DNA from 3 places in the Mesorhizobium sp. M0904 genome. Region 3 is predicted to be linked to each of the others. Evidence: predicted binding sites of a transcription regulator. Region 3 holds the regulator's gene; each other region holds the start of a gene.
The links. Region 3 encodes PhoB, which activates phosphate uptake and scavenging genes when phosphate is short. Its sites were predicted from a motif close to TGTCATNNANCTGTCAT; they were not measured.
Positions count from the first base shown of each region.

Region 1 (4,204 bases), on a different contig from region 3:
GAGCTGCTCGTCGGTGGCATCAAGTGCTGCAAAAAGATCGAACACCTCGTTGACCACTTCGACATGGCGCGCATCCGGCCGGTCGATCTTGTTGATGACGACGATCGGCTTCAGCCCAACCTTGAGCGCCTTGCCGACGACGAATTTGGTCTGCGGCATCGGGCCCTCGGCGGCGTCGACCAGCACGATGGCCGAATCCACCATCGACAGGATGCGCTCGACCTCGCCGCCGAAATCGGCGTGGCCGGGCGTGTCGACGATGTTGATGCGGGTATCCTTCCAGTCGACCGAGGTCGCCTTGGCCAGGATGGTGATGCCGCGTTCCTTTTCAAGATCGTTTGAATCCATGGCGCGCTCGGCGACGCGCTGGTTGTCGCGGAACGAGCCGGACTGTTTCAGGAGCTGGTCGACGAGGGTGGTTTTTCCATGGTCGACGTGCGCGATGATCGCGATATTGCGGATTTTCATGTTTTGGTCTCGGGAGCGTTGCAGGCAGCAGGCCAAAAGGCGCTGCCTCTTTCGGTTGGGCGGCTCATACAGGGTTTTTCGCAATTGCGAAAGAGGAGGCGAGCCACCAAATAAAGTCACCAAATCTTAAATGTCTTGGTGTGAAGTGGAATTATTAACCAAGGCGGAACCTTTCGTGGTCCGGACAGTTCGAATTTCATGATCGAGACAGGCATCAAACTCCGGCCGATTTTGGCATGTACCGCGCTCGCCGTCCTCCTCGCGGCAAGCGCGGCGCAATCGGCCGCGCCGTCCAAGGAGACGCGGTCTGCTCTGCCGTCCGACAAGCGCTCGGCAGAGCAGCTTTTTGCCGATGCTCCGGACGGCGTCGACCCGGTGGTAACCGGACCGGTCAGCACCGCCTTCAAGCAAAGGCAAAAAAACGCCGGATGCGACAGCGCCGTCTGGCCCAAGATTCCCGTCGTCTGCTATCCCGATTGATGCACATCCACCTTCCGGGTGGTCCTAAAAGGCAATCTCACGCCGATCGCACCGGATCGAGCGTGACCTTGTAGAGTTCGCTGTCGTCGCGATCCATCAGCCGCACCGTCAACTGCTCGGTGGCTCCATCGATGTCGACGAGCCCGAAGAACTGCAGGCCGGCCGACGGCGGCAGGTTCTGACCCTGTTCGGCGGTCGGTGCCTTGATGAACCTCAGCTCCGGGCCGAAAGTCATGTCGAAAGCATTCGGTCCGAATGTGCCGGCGTGGATCGGACCCGAAACGAATTCCCAGAACGGATTGAAGTCCTGGAACTGCGCCTTGTCCGGATTGTAATAATGCGCGGCTGTGTAATGCACGTCTGCGGTTAGCCAGACGGTATTGCTGATCCCCGCGTTCTTTATATAGCGAAGGAGGTCGGCAATTTCCAGCTCGCGCCCCTTGGCCGGGCCATTGTCGCCATTGCTGATTGCCTCGGCCCCGACCTTCTTGGTGCCGTCGTTCCAGACGACGAGGCCGAGCGGCATGTCGGCGGCGATGATTTTCCAGGTTGCATTGGAATTCGCCAGCTCGCGCTTCAGCCATTTCGTCTGTTGTTCGCCGAGGATGCGCGATTGCGGCGTCATCGTCTCCTGCATATTCTGACCGTTGGGGCCGCGATAGGAACGCATGTCGAGGAAGAACACGTCGAGCAACGGCCCATAGGCGATTTTGCGGTAGACACGGCCGGGCTCCGATGGCTCGTAGCGGATCGTCGTCATTTCGTGGAAGGCGCGCGCCGCGCGTGCCGCCAGTACATGGATGGATTTTTCGGTGTAGCGGTCGTCGGCGCTCAGATCCTTCGAATCCGACCAGTTGTTCACCACCTCGTGGTCGTCCCACTGGTAGAACGTCGGGCAGATGGCGTTCAGCGCCAGCACGTTCCTGTCCATCAAATTGTATTTCCACTGACCCCGGTATTCGTCCAGCGTCTCGGCAACCTTGCGTTTTTCGTCGATCAGCACGGTGTTCTTCCACTTGCCGCCGCCGGGCAGGTCGACCTCGTCCTTCATCGCGCCATCGGCATAGATCGTATCGCCCGAATGCAGGAAGAAGTCCGGCGTGTGCTTGGCGATAGTGGCGTAGGTCTTCATGCCGGTGTCGTCGATGCCCCAGCCCTGGCCAGCGGTGTCGCCCGACCAAGCGAAACGAATGTCGCGCTTCGAGGCAGGTGCCGTGCGGAAGCGGCCGACGATCGGCTCGGAAACGGCGTTAATATCGGAAAGATCGGCCGCGACCATGCGGTAGAAGATGTCCTGGTCGGAGGCGAGATCGGTAAGCAGCCGCTTCACCGTATAGTCGCTGGCCGGCGAGCTATCGAGCGGCGCCAGGCGGACGGCATTGGCGAAGCTCTCCGTCGGCGACACTTCGAACATGACGCGCGACGGCCGGTCCGTGCGCGCCCAGACCATGCCGCTGGTCGCATCGACGTCGCCGGATTGGATCCCGTGGGTAAAGGCCGGGCGCTGATTGGCGCGCGAGTAATAGGGAAGCGCGAGGCCCGACGCGCCGACCAGGCCAACGGCGCTGGCCGACGTGACGAAAGCGCGCCGCGTCATCGAAATCTTGTTCATGGCTGTCTCCTGGATGGCGTTGAACGTCGCCGCCAAGCTCCAGCTTCAATGTTTCAAGCACATTTCGAAACGATGAAGGTTTTCTGACATCAACAGGATGGCGAATCTCCCTCCTTGAGGGGGAGATGTCGCCGGAGGCGACAGAGGGGGTCGTCTCGCATGGAGCACCGACCTCTTGCGCCTGCGATAAGGGGCCGAGCCCGGTCGGACCGACCCCCTCTGGCCGCTTCGCGGCCATCTCCCCCTCAAGGGGGAAGATTAGCGCTCAGCCGTTGCAACTCAAGCCGCCTGCGGTTCCGGCTCGAAGGCCGGGCGGCTGGTGTTGATCAGCAGCGAGATGCAGGCGGCGGCTATTGCCGTCATACCGGCGATCAGGAAGGCAAGCTCGTAATTGCCTTGCAGCTCGCGCATGGTGCCGCCGAAGAAGGCCGCTGTCGCGGCGCCAACCTGATGGCCGGCGACGATCCAGCCGAAGACGATCGGTCCGCTGCGGTCGCCGAACGCCTCGTTGGAAAGCCTCAGCGTCGGCGGCACCGTGGCGATCCAGTCCAGTCCGTAAAACACGGCGAAGATGATCAAGCTGGTGGCCGAAAAGCCGGAATAGGGCAGATAGATCAACGACAGGCCGCGGATGCCGTAATAGACGCCGAGCAGCTTGCGCGGATCGAAACGGTCGGTGAGCCAGCCCGATAGCGTCGTGCCGATCAGGTCGAAAATGCCCATCATCGACAGCAGGCCGGCGGCTTGCACTTCGCCTATGCCCATGTCGCCGCAAAAGGCGATCAGGTGCGTGCCGACCAGCCCGTTGGTGGTGAAGCCGCAGACGAAGAAAGTGGCGAACAGATACCAGAACACGCGCGTGCCGGCGGCGCGGCGCAGCGTGCTCAGCGTATGCGAAAGGAAATTGCCTTGCGCGGCCGGCGGCGCCGGCGGCACGTCGTCGGCATCGGCGCCATAGCGGACCATGCCGATCGAGGCCGGGCGCTCCGGCACCAGCATATAGACCAGCGGCACCAGGCAGGCGGTGGCCACGGCAATGGCGATGGCGACCGGCTTCCAGCCGCCTGACTGGGCGAGCGAGGCGAGCAACGGCAGGAAGACCAGCAGCCCGGTGGCGCTGGACGCCGACATCAGTCCCATCACCAGGCCGCGATTGGTCTTGAACCAGCGGTTGACGATGGTTGCGCCGAGCACGGTGGCGACGGCGCCCGAGCTGACGCCGGAAAGCACGCCCCAGGTGAGGAGCAGATGCCACGGCTTGGTCATCAACAGGCTGAGCGCGGTCGATCCCGACATCAAAAGCAGCGCGGCAAGCAAGGTGCGGCGCAGCCCGATCCGCTCCATCAGCGCCGCGGCAAACGGCCCGGTCAGGCCATAGAGGAAGATGCCGGTGGCAGCGGCCAGCGAGACGACGTCGCGCCGCCAGCCGAAACTGTTCTCCAGCGGCAGCATCATGACTGCCGGCGCCGAACGCAGGCCCGCTGCGATCAGCAGGCAAAGGAAGATGACGGCGACCACGACGAAAGCGTAGTGCTGGCCAAACGGGCGGGATTGAGCTATCATGTTACTGACCGGTACGTTGCAGGAGCGCGGAACATACGTACCGACCGGTAACATTGTCAACCAGCTAATCGGCACACCAGA
Region 1 covers NZ_JAMYOC010000007.1:216,959-221,162, forward strand. The annotation lists gene typA (translational GTPase TypA) at 1-468, opposite strand, end outside; gene NKH80_RS10250 (hypothetical protein) at 667-948, shown strand; gene NKH80_RS10255 (alkaline phosphatase D family protein) at 986-2,560, opposite strand; gene NKH80_RS10260 (MFS transporter) at 2,840-4,123, opposite strand.
Region 1: the regulator PhoB is predicted to act here: its motif matches at 2,633-2,649, upstream of NKH80_RS10255 (alkaline phosphatase D family protein).

Region 2 (4,204 bases), on a different contig from region 3:
TGCGGCGTGACAGGCTTGAGGCGAACGCCCCTGCCGCCACGCTCGCTCGCCTGGTTCTCGCCGATCAGCTCGACCCCGGCCTCTTCAAGGGCCTGGATGACCTTCATCAGCGTATCGACCACGCCCCGGACCACGCCGTCGCTCGCTTCCATGCGCTGAATGGTTGGAAGCGAAACCCCGGCGCGCTCGGCGAGGGTCTTCTGATCGATGCCGGCCAGCGCCCTCGCGGCACGCATCTGCGCGGCAGTGATCATCGGTCAAAACCCCGTCTGAGTTCTGCAGTATCACGTATAATACCTTCATAATGATGGGTCAAACATCATCTTGCATATGTGAAACATGCAACAGTCTTTGCCAGCCGGTGCGCTGGCATGCTACAAACCTCGACATCGTTAGGCGGGACATCCATTGCGGTACCGATTTCACAGGTACGACCTTAAAAAGGATGAGCAGGTGAAGACATTCAAAGCGTTGGCGACCTCGACAGTCTTGCTGTCGATGGTTTTCCTGCTGGCAGGCTGCGGACATGGCCTGATCAACAGGCTGATTTGAAGTAGTCCGGCCGACGTCAGGTGCCGTCGGCCCGCCCTAGCCATCGCTGCAGCAATCGTGCCGCCAGCCAGCACAGCATCGCCCAGGCAAAGCCGGCGCACCAGCCGGCCAGCACGTCGGACGGCCAGTGGACGCCGAGATAGATGCGGCTGATGCCGACGACCACCGTCGTCAGCACCGCCAGCACGAGTACATAGATCTTCGTTGTGCGCCCGGGCAAAAACCGTGCCGCCATGCTGCCCAGCGTCAAATACGTCACCGCCGACAGCATGGCGTGGCCGCTCGGAAACGAAAGCGATGCCACATCGGCGAGATGCGAGACCAGATCGGGGCGCGGCCGGTCGATATCGAATTTCAGCACGCTTGACAGGAGCTGGCCGCCCGCCACCGCGACGAACATGAGAAGCGCCGCGCCTGGCCTGCGGATAAGGAGCAGATAGACGATCATTGCTGCCGTGATCAGCACCAGCACGCTGGCGCTGCCAAGGCTGGTGACGTCGCGCATCGCTCCTTCCAGCCACGCCGGTCCGATCGGATTGTCAGGCTGGCCGGCCTTGCGGAAGGCAAGCAGGATTTCGGTGTCGAAGGCATGCGGCGTGGTCGCCCGCGCCAGCTCCATCAGTTCTTCGAACCCCCACAGCCCGCCGGCAATGACCAGCCCGGCCAGCAGAACCGGGAACTCCAGCCAGTTGCGCAGTCTGCTTGCAATCTTCTTCATCGGCCCGATCGCAGCTACAGCCTTTGCAGATAGGGCCCGAGCGTGATCAGCGCCACAGCTGCGATGGCAAGCACAATGCCGGTTGCCTGCAAGGCATTGACGCGCTCGCCGAAGAAGACCAGCGCCACCACATTCACCGACACCAGCTGGATCACCGCCGACAGGCTGAACGACACAGACATGCCGAATTCACGGATCAGCCTCAGCATGATCAGATTGCCCAGCGAATAGAGCGCCAACGTCAGCACGATCTTGCCGAGGCTCGGCGCCAGCCCCCACTGTTTTGCGGCCATCGCCGCCAGCAGGAAGATCACCGTCGAAACGCAGAGCTGCCCAAGTCCCCAGAAACTCACTTTTGTTCCTCCCGATGCAGTCCCTACGCGCCTGCCGCAGCTCTTGTTTCCGAAGCGCCGGTCGCGGTCAAGCGGGGCTGATGTTGGATACGAAATCGCAGGTGGCAATTAGCCCGCATGTCATCAAACTGTGACCTGCCGGTAATACCGGATTGGCCAGGCAACACGCTCCAGCAATCCATCCAGCCAGAGGCAGGCCCCCATGACTGAACAGCGCTCGACCGAACACCGCACCCCTGACGCCCATTTCCGCACCAGCCTGCTCGAGGAAAACGATGGGCCAGGAGCCAATCCCACCGACAACCGCACCATGGGTGAGATCATCGCCGCGCGGTTCTCGCGCCGCGGCTTCCTCAAGGGCTCGCTTGCCGTCTCGGCCATAGCCGCTACCGTTAGCCCGCTGGCGCTGATCGCCGCCGACAACGCCCGCGCCGCCGAAGGCTCCGCTTTCGCTTTCGACGAGCTCGAGGCCGGCATCGACGACAAGCATCACGTCGCACCTGGCTATGACGCCGACGTGCTGCTGCGCTGGGGCGATCCGCTGTTCGCCGATTCGCCGGAATTCGATCCGACAAAACAGTCGGCGGAAGCCCAGGCCAGACAATTCGGCTACAACAACGACTATGTCGGTTATATCCCGATCGGCGGCTCGGCCGAGCACGGCCTGCTGGTCGTCAACCACGAATACACCAATCCGCATCTGATGTTCCCGGGCCTCGTCACCATCGTCGATGGCAAAGCCAAGCAGGCGCCCCTCAGCAAGGAGCAAGTCGATGTCGAGATGGCCGCGCATGGCGGCACCATTGTCGAGATCCGCAAAGAAGCCGGCAAATGGCAGGTCGTGCGCGACGGCAAGCACAACCGCCGCATCACCTCCAATACCGAGATGGCACTGTCTGGCCCCGTCGCCGGCCACGACCGCGTCAAGACCAGCACCGACCCGAGCGGCACGAAGGTCATCGGCACCCTCAACAACTGCGCCGGCGGCGTCACGCCGTGGGGCACCTATGTCATGGCCGAGGAGAACATCCACGGCTATTTCTCGGGCGAGCTGCCGCAGGGCCATAACGAGGCGGCCAATTACAAGCGCCTCGGCATTCCCGAAGGCGCCTATGAATGGGCGGCGCATCACGACCGTTTCGATATCGGCAAGGAGCCGAACGAGCCGAACCGCTTCGGCTGGATCGTCGAGGTCGACGTCCAGGATCCGACGTCGGTGCCGAGGAAGCGCACCGCCATGGGCCGTTTCAAGCATGAGGGCGCAGAATCGATCGTCGCCAAGGATGGCCGTGTCGTCTTCTACCTCGGCGACGACGAGCGTTTCGACTATGTCTATAAGTTCGTCACCACAGGCAAGTTCAATCCGGACGATCGCGCCGCCAACATGAATTTGCTCGACGACGGCACCTTGCATGTCGCCAAGTTCGCCGAGGACGGTTCGATCGAATGGCTGCCGATCGTCTTCGGCCAGGGGCCGCTGGGGGCGGAAAACGGCTTTGCCAGCCAGGCCGACGTGCTGATCGAGACGCGCCGTGCCGCCGACCTGCTTGGCGCCACCAAGATGGACCGCCCGGAAGACATCCAGCCCAATGCCGCCAATGGCAAGGTTTATGTCATGCTGACCAACAATTCGAAGCGCAAGGCCGATCAGGTCGACGCCGCCAATCCGCGCGCCGAAAACGCCTTTGGCCATATCATTGAGATCGTCGAGGATGGCGGTGATTTCGCTGCGACCAAGGGCAAGTGGGAAATCCTGCTGAAATGCGGTGATCCCGCCGTGGCCGAAATCGGCGCCACCTTCTCCACCGCAACCACTGCCAATGGCTGGTTCGGCATGCCGGACAATTGCGCGGTCGATTCGGCCGGCCGCCTCTGGGTTGCTACCGACGGCCAGGGCCCGAAGGCCACAGGCCGCACCGACGGCCTGTGGGCGGTCGACACGGAAGGCCCGGCGCGGGCGACCTCAAAGCTGTTTTTCCGTGTGCCGATCGGCGCCGAAATGTGTGGTCCCCTGTTTGCGCCGGACGACCAGACTGCTTTCGTTGCTGTCCAGCATCCAGGCGACGGTGGCGAGGACTGGGAGGCTTTTGGGCGTCCCTCCTATTATGAGGATTTGTCGACCCGCTGGCCTGACTTCAAGCCGGACATGCCGGTGCGCCCGGCGGTCGTTGCCATCACCAGGCAAGGCGGCGGCAAGATCGCGGTCTGAGACGCAGGAAGGCCTTGCAGTCTCGAGGAAGGATTTCGACCATACGAAATCCTTCCTTTCCTGATATGAGATGCATCCATGCTGCGCATCATGCGCCGACCAATCATTCGGTGCGCTGAACCACGGCCACATTCATTGTGCTTCGCAACCTGAAGCCAATGGACTCGTATAGTCTGATGGCCGTGGCGTTGCTGGCATAGGCGTGGAGATAGGGAACTTCGCCGCGCGCCATTATCCGGTTTGCCACGAACAGGGACAGCAGCTTGCCTAGGCCACCGCCGCGAAATTCCGGATGTGAGCACACCCCGCTGAGTTCGGTATAGCCAGGTTGCTTCATGCGCTCGCCGGCCATTGCCACAAGTCTGCCCTCGA
Region 2 covers NZ_JAMYOC010000026.1:36,285-40,488, forward strand. The annotation lists gene NKH80_RS24640 (helix-turn-helix domain-containing protein) at 1-254, opposite strand, end outside; gene NKH80_RS24645 (phosphatase PAP2 family protein) at 569-1,270, opposite strand; gene NKH80_RS24650 (hypothetical protein) at 1,285-1,623, opposite strand; gene NKH80_RS24655 (PhoX family protein) at 1,826-3,832, shown strand; gene NKH80_RS24660 (GNAT family N-acetyltransferase) at 3,936-4,204, opposite strand, start outside.
Region 2: the regulator PhoB is predicted to act here: its motif matches at 1,742-1,758, upstream of NKH80_RS24655 (PhoX family protein).

Region 3 (4,204 bases):
ATTTTTTCGAGCCTCGAAAAAATACTGGCCCGATCTCCGGCTGCTGTCAACATCGATTCTGATGGATTTTGATCACTGTGCGAGTTTTTTCGAGCGTCGGAATAAACGATGACAGCGCCACCTGCATCTGACACTATTTGCCGCATCCGACACTATTTGTCGGACATTACCGACGGCTTCCGGTTCATGAGCGGCCGCGGCAACCGGGAGGAAAGCAAAACGATGTCGGTCGGAATCCGCCATGACGATTTGCGCCGGCGCAACCGGGCGATGGTGATCTCGGCGGTGCGCCGGGCCGGCCAGCCATCGCGTACGGAGATCGCAGCCACCACCGGCCTCAGTCATTCAACCATATCGGCGATCTCCTCCGACCTGATACGGGAAGGCATCCTCGCCGAGAGCAAGGCAAGTGAGCCCGTTTCGTTGAAACGCGGTCGTCCACAGGTCGGCCTCGCCCTCAACCCGGAAGCGGCGGCGGTGCTGACTGTGGTGTTGTCGCTGAATTTCCTGTCGGCCGCCATTATCGACTATGCGGGACAGGTGGTCGCCGAGGAACAGCGCCGGCCGGACACGCTGACCATGCCGCGCGACGAGCTGATCCGCGAATGCATGGCCATCGTCCGGCGCCGGCTTGAGGACCCAGACCTTGACGTCCGCAGTGTCGCCCGCATCGCCCTGGCGATTCAGGGCATTACCGACTCCCCTGCACGCGCCATGCTGTGGTCGCCGATCACGCCGCAGACCGACATCGCCTTTGCCGACATGCTGGAGGACGAATTCGGCATCCCGGCCACGGTGGAGAACGACTGCAATATGATGGCGGTGGCTTTGCGCTGGCGCAATCCGGATCGCTATCGCGACGACTTCATCGCCATCCTGCTTTCGCATGGCATCGGTATGGGGCTTGTGCTGAAGGGCGAACTGTTCACCGGGACGCATTCCTCGGGCGGCGAATTTGGCCACATGATCCATCGTCCGGGCGGAGCGCTCTGCCGTTGCGGGCGGCGCGGCTGCATCGAAGCCTATGCCGGCAACTATGCCATCTGGCGCAACGCCAGGCAGATGAGCGAAGACAGCGAACCGGTCGCCGACGTCAGCGACGCCGACATGCGCGCGCTGGCCGCCCGCGCGCGCGAGAAGGATGGGCCGGAACGCGAGGCCTACCGCAAGGCCGGCGAAGCGCTGGGTTTCGGTCTCGGCTCGCTGTTCGCGCTGATCGATCCGGCACCGGTCGCGATGGTCGGCGCCAGTGCCGCCGCCTTCGATCTGATCGAGCCGGCCTTGCGCAAGGCCATCGCCCAGACCGCCGGCGGCCAGCACTCCGGCTCGATCTCCTTCGATACCGAGCCGAACGAATTGCCGCTGATCCGCGAAGGCTGCGCGATGCGGGCGTTAAGCTTCGTCGACCAGGAGATTTTCGCGCCGGGCGCGCAAATGAGGCCCGGCGTCAGAAAGAACGTCGCCTGACCAGGCGGGTCAATCTTCCCGGATCGCGTAACCGGCACCGCGGATGGTGCGGATGACATCCGGCATGCGGCCGTTGTTGACGGCTTTGCGCAGCCGCCCGACATGCACGTCAACGGTGCGTTCGTCGATATAGATCGTCTCGCCCCAGACATTATCGAGCAACTGGCTACGCGAGAAGACGCGGCCCGGATGCCGCATCATGAACTCGAGCAACCGGAATTCGGTCGGCCCGAGCCGGATCTCGCTCTTCTTGCGATAAACCCTGTGCGATTCGCGATCGAGCACGATGTCGCCGACCTTCAGCACGCTGGACAGCACTTCCGGCTTGGCGCGGCGCAGCAGCGCCTTGACCCTGGCCATGAATTCCGGTGTCGAAAACGGTTTGACCAGATAGTCGTCGGCGCCGGTCGAAAGACCGCGCACCCGGTCGCTCTCCTCGCCGCGCGCGGTCAGCATAATGATCGGCAGCCGCTCGGTTTCAGGGCGCACCCGCAACCGGCGGCAGAGCTCGATGCCGGAAACCGCTGGTATCATCCAGTCGAGCACCAGAAGGTCGGGCACATTCTCCTGCAAACGGATCTCGGCTTCGTCGCCACGTGTCACCACCTCGACCTGGTAGCCTTCGGATTCGAGATTGTAGCGGAGCAGCACGCCCAACGGCTCCTCGTCCTCCACCACCATTATGCGTGGTGCGATCATCGGCTGGGCACCCCCATCATGTCACCGGCGCGGACATTGTCGTTTCGTCCTGCTTCGGACGATTGACGGGCAATTGCTCGCCGGTCAGCACATAATACGCATTCTCGGCGATGTTGGTGACATGGTCGCCGATCCGCTCGAGATTCTTGGCGCAGAACAGCAGATGCGTGCAAGCGGTGATGTTGCGCGGATCTTCCATCATGTAGGTCAACAGCTCGCGGAACACGGACGTGTATTTGACGTCGATACGCTCGTCGGCGGCGCGCAGCTTGGCCAACGCGGCCGCATCGCCTGCGGCATATTCCTCGATGACGCCCTGCACCTGGATGAGCACCAGCTGCGCCATCGCATCGATGGAATGCGATAGGTCGCGCGGCGTGACGCTGAGGCCGACCGCGCTCACACGCTTGGCGATGTTCTTGGCAAGGTCGCCGATGCGTTCGAGGTCGCCCGCCATGCGGATCGCTCCGACGACATGGCGCAGATCGTGAGCCATTGGCTGGCGCTTGGCGATCAGGGTGATGGCGCGATCGTCCAGTTCGCGTTGACGCGCATCCATGATGGCGTCGTCGGAGACGACGCGTTGCGCCAGCACGTTGTCGGAATTCAACAGGGCCTTGGTCGCCCCGCCGACCATCGAACCGGCGAGGTCGGCCATGTCGCGGATCAGCTTGCTGATCTGCTCGAGATCCTCGTCGAAAGAAGCGACTGTGTGTTCGCCCATGGTCCTGTCCTCATATGCATGATCGGAACGGCTCAGCCGAAGCGGCCAGTGATGTAGTCCTGCGTGCGCTTCTCGCGGGGCGACGTGAAGATCTTCTCGGTCCGGTCGAACTCGACCAGTTCACCCAGATACATGAAGGCGGTCTGGCGCGACACGCGCGCCGCTTGCTGCATGTTGTGGGTGACGATGACGATCGTGTAGTCGGCTTGCAACTCGTCGATCAGTTCCTCGATCTTGGCCGTCGACAGCGGGTCGAGGGCCGAAGCCGGTTCGTCGAGCAGGATGACTTCCGGCTTCACTGCCACGGTGCGGGCAATGCAGAGCCGCTGCTGCTGGCCGCCGGACAGGCTCAAGCCGCTGGCGTTTAGCTTGTCCTTGACCTCGCTCCACAGCGCGGCCCGCTTCAACGCTTGCTCGACGCGGCCGTCCATCTCGGACTTGCCGAGATTCTCGTAGAGCCTGACGCCGAAGGCGATGTTCTCATAGATCGACATCGGGAACGGCGTCGGCTTCTGGAATACCATGCCGATCTTTGTCCTGAGGAGGTTGAGATCCTGCGACCGGTCGAGAATGTTCTTGCCGTCAAGCAGCACCTGGCCCTCGGCGGTCTGTTTCGGGTAGAGCTCGTAGATGCGGTTGAAGACGCGCAGCAGCGTCGATTTCCCGCAACCCGAAGGGCCGATGAAGGCCGTGACGCTGCGCTCGGGCAGCGACAGGCTGATGTCCTTAAGCGCCTTGCTCTGGCCGTAGTAGAAGTTGAGGTTCTTGACCTCGATCTTCGTCTTCTTGGCGACCGTTTCGGTCATCGTCATGTCTGGGGACAACATCTGTGTCATCTGTCCTCTCTGCGTCCGGTAAGGCTGCGGGCGAGGATGCTCAAGCCCAGAACCGTCAGGGTGATTATGAGTGCGCCGGTCCACGCCAGTTGCTGCCATTCCTCGTAAGGGCTGAGAGCGAACTGGAAGATGGTCACCGGCAGGCTGGCCATCGGCGCGTTGATATTGCTGCTCCAGAACTGGTTGTTGAGCGCGGTGAAAAGCAGCGGCGCCGTCTCGCCGGAAATGCGTGCTATCGCCAGCAATATGCCGGTGACGATGCCGGACAATGCGGCGCGGTAGGCGACCGAACGGATCACCACCCAGCGTGGCGCGCCGATCGCGGCACCGGCTTCACGCAACGCGTTCGGCACCAGGTTGAGCATGTCTTCAGTGGTGCGCACGACCACCGGAATGACCAGGATGGCAAGCGCCACGGCGCCGGCAATGGCCGAGAAATGTCCCATTGGCCGCACCATCAATTCATAGACGAACAAGC
Region 3 covers NZ_JAMYOC010000012.1:145,625-149,828, forward strand. The annotation lists gene NKH80_RS14985 (ROK family protein) at 223-1,467, shown strand; gene phoB (phosphate regulon transcriptional regulator PhoB) at 1,477-2,166, opposite strand; gene phoU (phosphate signaling complex protein PhoU) at 2,183-2,890, opposite strand; gene pstB (phosphate ABC transporter ATP-binding protein PstB) at 2,923-3,726, opposite strand; gene pstA (phosphate ABC transporter permease PstA) at 3,723-4,204, opposite strand, start outside.